One region of the Pseudomonas sediminis genome, then DNA from elsewhere that is predicted to be linked to it. Evidence: predicted binding sites of a transcription regulator. Region 1 holds the regulator's gene; the other holds the start of a gene.
What was found. Region 1 encodes sigma-54, which starts transcription at its own class of promoters, with help from an activator protein. Its sites were predicted from a motif close to ANTGGCATNNANNTTGCTNT; they were not measured.
Positions count from the first base shown of each region.

Region 1 (3,394 bases):
ACGGCACAAGGAATGAAAGCGTACTTGAATGACGGCAGGATGCTCCTGCAGTCCAACGTAAGAGGCCAGCATGAGGTTCGTTAATACCCTCCCCCTGATTCTCAGCCTCGGCGCCGCATTGGGAAGCGCGGCTGCCTGGGCACTGCCATCGGATCGCGATCAACCGATTCGCATCCAGGCCGACAGCGCAGAACTGGATGATCGACAAGGTGTAGCCGTCTACCGCGGCGATGTGATCATCACTCAGGGCACCCTGAAGATCACGGGCGACACTGTTACCATCACCCAGACCGCCAGTGGCGACATCGACGTCTTCACATCGGTCGGCAATCTGGCCTACTACGAGCAGAAGCCGGCTGTGGACAAGGACATCGTCAAGGCCTACGGCAAGACCATCCAGTACTTCGCCAGCAATGAGCGCATCGTACTGATCGACCAGGCCAAGGTGATTCAGGAAGGCAATACCTTCGAAGGCGAGAAGATCGTCTACGACACCCGCCGCCAGATCGTCAACGCCGGCCGCGCAACAGGCGGCAACGTCAGCACGCCGCGCCCGCGTATCGACATGGTCATCCAACCGAAGAACAAACCCGCGGATCAGCAGCAGTAATGGCCATTCTCAAAGCCCAACACCTGGCGAAAAGTTACAAGAGCCGCCAGGTCGTGCGTGACGTCAGCCTAAGCATCGAAAGCGGTCAGATCGTTGGCCTGCTCGGCCCCAATGGTGCCGGCAAGACCACCTGTTTCTACATGATCGTCGGCCTGGTACGCGCCGACCAAGGCCGCGTGCTGATCGACGACCTCGACGTCAGCCATCAGCCTATGCACGGCCGCGCCCGCGCGGGCATCGGCTACCTGCCGCAGGAAGCGTCGATCTTCCGCAAGCTGTCGGTGGCCGACAACATCATGGCCATCCTGGAAACGCGCAAGGACCTGGACCGCACCGGCCGCCAGGCGGAGCTGGAAAACCTGCTGCAGGAGTTCCATATTCACCATATCGCCGACAGCCTCGGCATGAGCCTGTCCGGCGGTGAGCGACGCCGCGTAGAGATTGCCAGAGCCCTGGCGACCAACCCCAAGTTCATTCTGCTCGACGAACCTTTTGCCGGTGTCGACCCGATCTCGGTTGGCGACATCAAACAGATCATCCATCACCTCAAGACCAAGGGCATCGGCATTCTGATCACCGATCACAACGTGCGCGAAACCCTGGATATCTGCGAAACCGCCTACATCGTCAACGATGGACAACTAATCGCTGAAGGTGACGCCGAGACCATCCTTGCCAACCAGACGGTGAAAGAGGTTTACCTGGGGCACGAGTTCCGCCTGTAGGCCTGCGGATATTTCACGACAGAAATATGGCAACCCCTAGGCAAAATCGACAACATCAGGCATATAATTTGCTTCCTGGCGGCGCTTCGGCGCCCTGATGTGGAAGGCGTAACTCGCCAGTAAATTAAGGTCTGCAATGAAACCATCGCTAGTCCTCAAGATGGGCCAGCAGCTGACGATGACCCCGCAGCTGCAACAGGCTATCCGCCTCCTCCAACTGTCCACCCTGGACCTGCAACAGGAAATTCAGGAGGCGCTGGAGTCCAATCCCATGCTCGAGCGCCAGGAAGAAGGCGACGACTTCGACAACAGCGATCCAATGGCTGATGGCGCCGAGAGCGCCACCCCGACCCCGAGCAAGGAAGAGAGCTACCAGGAAACCACCCCCACGGTGGATAACCTGGAAGAAGGCGACTGGGGCGAGCGTATTCCCAATGAGCTGCCAGTCGACACAGCCTGGGAAGACATCTACCAAACCAGCGCCAGCAGCCTGCCCAGCAACGATGATGACGAGTGGGACTTCACCACCCGCACGTCCAGCGGCGAGAGCCTGCACAGCCACCTGCTCTGGCAACTGAACCTGGCGCCCATGTCGGACAAGGATCGCCTGATCGCGGCCACCCTGATCGACTGCATCAACAACGACGGCTATCTCGAGGAAACCCTCGAGGAAGTGACCGAATCCTTCGACCCCGAGCTGGATATCGAACTGGACGAAGTGGAAGTGGTGCTGCACCGCATCCAGCAGTTCGAACCCGCGGGTATCGGCGCCCGTGATCTGCGCGAGTGTCTGCTACTGCAACTGCGTCAGCTGCCCGCCAACACCCCCTGGCTGAACGAAACCCAGCGCGTGGTCGGTGATTACCTGGAACTGCTCGGCAGCCGCGATTACGCCCAACTGATGCGGCGCACCAAACTCAAGGAAGACGAACTGCGCCAGGTCATCGACCTGATCCAGCGTCTGAATCCGCGTCCAGGTTCGCAGATCGAATCCAGCGAGCCAGAATACGTCGTGCCCGATGTAATCGTGCGCAAGCACAATGAGCGTTGGCTGGTGGAGCTGAACCAGGAGGCGATGCCGCGTCTGCGCGTCAACCCGCAGTATGCCGGCTTCGTCAAACGCGCCGACTCCAGTGCCGATAACACTTTCATGCGCAACCAGTTGCAAGAGGCCCGCTGGTTCATCAAGAGCCTGCAAAGCCGTAACGAAACGCTGATGAAGGTAGCCACCCAGATCGTCGAGCACCAGCGTGGCTTCCTCGACTACGGTGATGAAGCGATGAAGCCTCTGGTATTGCACGACATCGCCGAGGCAGTAGGCATGCACGAGTCGACCATTTCACGTGTTACCACGCAGAAATTCATGCACACCCCGCGTGGTATTTACGAGCTGAAATATTTCTTCTCCAGCCACGTCAGCACCTCCGAAGGCGGCGAATGCTCGTCCACCGCGATCCGCGCGATCATCAAAAAACTGGTCGCAGCAGAAAACGCGAAAAAGCCGTTGAGTGACAGCAAGATCGCTGGTTTACTGGAGGCACAAGGCATCCAAGTCGCCCGCAGGACGGTTGCCAAATACCGTGAATCCCTCGGTATAGCGCCCTCCAGCGAACGCAAGCGACTGATGTAGGCCAAGGAGGCGACCTGCCTCCAAGCCAACGTGTTCCGGTGGCGGATTCTCATGGATTCCGTCTCTTACACAAGGCAACAAGGAGATAGCGGTATGCAAGTCAACATCAGTGGACATCAGCTGGATGTGACCGACGCCCTGCGTGACTATATCGGCGAGAAACTGGGCCGACTGGAACGCCACTTCGACAAGATCACCAACGTACAGGTGACCATGGAGGTCGAAAAACTCAAGCAGAAGATCGAAGCCACCCTGCACATCGCCGGCGGCGAAGTCGTCGCCAACGCCGAACATCAGGACATGTACGCTGCCATCGACCTGTTGGCCGATAAACTCGACCGTCAACTCATCAAGCACAAGGAAAAGCAGCTCGAACGCCTGCAAGGTGCCACAGCCCGCTGACATTCCCTATCCATGATCCGACTTGAA
Region 1 covers NZ_CP154631.1:2,730,881-2,734,274, reverse strand. Annotated here, with positions in the region: gene lptC (LPS export ABC transporter periplasmic protein LptC) at 1-84, shown strand, start outside; gene lptA (lipopolysaccharide transport periplasmic protein LptA) at 71-610, shown strand; gene lptB (LPS export ABC transporter ATP-binding protein) at 610-1,335, shown strand; gene AAEQ75_RS12870 (RNA polymerase factor sigma-54) at 1,472-2,965, shown strand; gene hpf (ribosome hibernation-promoting factor, HPF/YfiA family) at 3,059-3,367, shown strand; gene ptsN (PTS IIA-like nitrogen regulatory protein PtsN) at 3,380-3,394, shown strand, end outside.

Region 2 (3,394 bases), 1.3 Mb from region 1:
TCGATGCCGCCATCGAGATGGACAAGCAGCACCTGCTGTAAGCACTCGCTAGCCCATAAATGAAAAGCGCCGCTTCCGTTGAGGTCGCGGCGCTTTTTTCTTTGTGCGTCTAGCCAGTTAACCCTCCGGCGTATGACGGTGCGCACGGCGCACCCTACGGATTAACCGGAGTAGTCCAGGGCCGTCCAGGCTCGGCTCAGGCCTTGTGCGAGCACGCAACCGGGCTTGCTCAGTTGCTCGTTGAAGGCGGCCGGCAACAGCGTGGTTTCACCTTCTGCAGCGCCATGGCGTTCGGTCAGCCACTGCAGCTTGCCGCAGTTGGGCGTTTCGATCACGTAACTGGCGGCTATGTTGGAGTGATGGCTGGGCAGTCGAATCACGTCGAGCACCGTGCCCACCTCCTCGACACGCTGGCCATCGGAGACCAGTACGGCCCAGGCCTGTTCGCCCTCGATCACCAGATAGGCACCGTTGGCTTGGGGTCGCTCGACCTGGGGCTGAGCGCAGCCGTACAGGAAGACCGATAGCACAATCGTCATCAACATCTGTTGCATTGCCAATTCTCCTCTCGCAAGGCGCCCGTTTTGTGGGCGGATAGGTCTGCAGTGGCCTTACTATTCACCAATACTGTTTATTTGTACAGTGCTTTTGAATTAGGCTTGGCATCACAGGTAAATGATCGATTGCACAGGAGCGCCATCATGCTGGACGTACTGCAGCTGAAACACCGAGTGAACCGAATGCCGCTGGAGCGGGTACGCGAGATGGTCGAGGAACTGCAGCTCGAGGGCATCGTCACCGAGAGCCGCACCCCCTTCAATCGTCAGCACTTCAACACCTGCTTCGCCGAGATCGAGGCGCTGCTGCAGCGCGCTGGCTACCATCGGCAACTGGATGTGGTCGGTTACCAGGGGTTGGCCTACGCGCTGTTCGATCCGGCTCGCTGGGAAGCCGTCGAAGTGTTGCGTTGGCTGCGCGACTTCGTCGAGGAGGCGCGCGTTCAACCAGCCTCCTGACGACCCAAAAAGGCTCAGCGGTGCCCGCTCATGCACGGCAATGGCTCAGAAACATGCAGAGCGAGCCGAGCGCGGGCTCACTTTTCAATCAGCTAAACGACTTCATAAGCAATATGTAACTTATTGATTTTTAATAGCCAGTAATTCATAGGCCAGCATCTTTATTGCGCCTGTCAGGCGCCGGATACCCCTGCTCGGCCGTCGTACACGAAAGCTGGCAAGCCCTTTGCTATGTCCCTGTCAATCATCCTGTGTAGCACGCCAACGGTGGCGGGCCGAGGATCACGGACAACGGCGTCCGTCAGGTCACCTTCCTCTCATCGAGGTGGCCTGGCGTACGCCGTTTTTTGTTTATGCGCCTGACAAGGATTAGATCCATGACTGATCGTGATTCGAACAAGCCCCTGGCCACCAGCCGCCGTAACTTCCTCAAGCAATCCATCGCCCTGGCCGGCGCCGTGAGCGGAATCGCCGCGCTCGGCCTGTCGGCGCCGGCTTCGCTGCGCAGCGCAGCCTGGGCAGCCGGCTCCGATGCGCCGGAGAAAGCCGCGCTTAACGTAGGCTTCATTCCCCTGACCGATTGCGCTTCAGTGGTGGTCGCCGCCACTCAGGGTTTTGGCGAGAAATACGGCCTGACCATCAATCCGAGCAAGGAGGCCTCCTGGGCCGGCGTGCGCGACAAGCTCAACACCGGCGAACTGGATGCCGCCCACGTGCTCTACGGCATGATGTACGGCGCCCAGCTCGGCCTGGCCGGGCCGCAGCGGGACATGGCGGTGCTGATGGGGCTGAACCAGAATGGCCAGGCCATCACCCTGTCCAAGCAACTGCGCGAAGCCGGCGTGACCAATGGCGCGCAATTGGCCGAACACGTGAAGAAAGGCGGTAACCCGCTGACCTTCGCTCAGACCTTCCCCACCGGCACCCACGCCATGTGGCTGTACTACTGGCTGGCCAGCGTCGGCATCAACCCGATGAGCGACGTGAAGACCATTGTCGTGCCGCCACCGCAGATGGTCGCCAACATGCGCGTCGGCAACATGGACGGTTTCTGCGTCGGCGAGCCCTGGGGCGCGCGGGCGATCTTCGACAAGATCGGCTTCACCGCCACCACCACGCAGCAGATCTGGCCGGACCACCCGGAGAAGGTGCTCGGCACCACCCGCGCCTTTATCGAGCAGCATCCCAATGCCGCCCGCGCACTGATCATGGCGATTCTCGATGCCAGCCGCTTCATCGAGGCCAGCGAGGAGAACCGCAAGAGTACCGCCAAGCTGATTTCCGGCAAGGCGTACGTCAACGCGCCGGTGCAGGTGATCGAGCCGCGCTTTCTCGCCCAGTACGAGGACGGCCTCGGCAACAGCTGGAAGGACGAACACGCCATGGCCTTCTGCAAGGATGGCAGCGTCAACTTCCCCTATCACTCCGATGGCATGTGGTTCCTCACCCAGTTCAAGCGCTGGGGCCTGCTCAAGGATGCGCCGGATTACGCGGCCGTGGCCGCCCAGGTCAACCAGACCGCGCTCTACGCCGAGGCCGCTGGCGCGCTGAATCTGCCCGTACCGAGCAGCCCGCTGCGCAGCAGCACGTTGATCGACGGCGTGGTCTGGGACGGCAGCAATCCGGCCGCCTACGCCGACTCCTTCGCCATCAAAGCCTGACCGGAGGTGAGCATGAATGCGCCCCTGAAAACCCCGTTGCCGCCGATCGCCAAACCGCGCTTCTCTGCGCAGGCCTTGCTACCAAGCGCCGCCACACTGGGCAACCTGTTCAAGGCTGGCATCGCCCCGCTGCTGGGCATCATCGCCTTCATCGGCTTCTGGTCGCTGCTGGCGCAGTACAGTGAAGGCTTGCCAGGCCCCTTGAGCACCTGGCAAGCCGCCCTGGTGCTGTTCGCTGATCCTTTCTACGACAACGGCCCCAATGACATGGGCATCGGCTGGAACATCCTCAACTCGCTTGGCCGCGTCGGGGTCGGCTTCGGCCTGGCGGCCCTGGTGGGCATTCCCCTGGGTTTTGCCATCGGCCGTTTCACCTTTCTCGCCGGCATGCTCGCGCCGATCATCAGCTTGCTGCGCCCTGTTTCGCCGCTGGCCTGGCTGCCGATCGGCCTGCTGGTGTTCGAGGCGGCTGGCCCGGCGTCGATCTGGGTGATCTTCATCAGTTCGATCTGGCCAATCATCCTCAACACCGCAGCCGGCGTGGCCAGCGTGCCGCAGGATTACCTGAACGTGGCCCGGGTGCTCAAGCTGTCGGAATTCAAGGTACTGACGCGCATCCTCTTCCCCGCCGTGCTGCCGCACCTGATGACCGGCATCCGTCTGGCCATCGGCGTGGCCTGGCTGGTGATCGTCGCCGCGGAGATGCTCACCGGCGGT
Region 2 covers NZ_CP154631.1:4,011,775-4,015,168, reverse strand. Annotated here, with positions in the region: gene AAEQ75_RS18855 (crotonase/enoyl-CoA hydratase family protein) at 1-41, shown strand, start outside; gene AAEQ75_RS18850 (hypothetical protein) at 162-554, opposite strand; gene AAEQ75_RS18845 (hypothetical protein) at 702-1,016, shown strand; gene AAEQ75_RS18840 (CmpA/NrtA family ABC transporter substrate-binding protein) at 1,394-2,677, shown strand; gene ntrB (nitrate ABC transporter permease) at 2,690-3,394, shown strand, end outside.
Region 2: the regulator sigma-54 is predicted to act here: its motif matches at 1,230-1,249, upstream of AAEQ75_RS18840 (CmpA/NrtA family ABC transporter substrate-binding protein).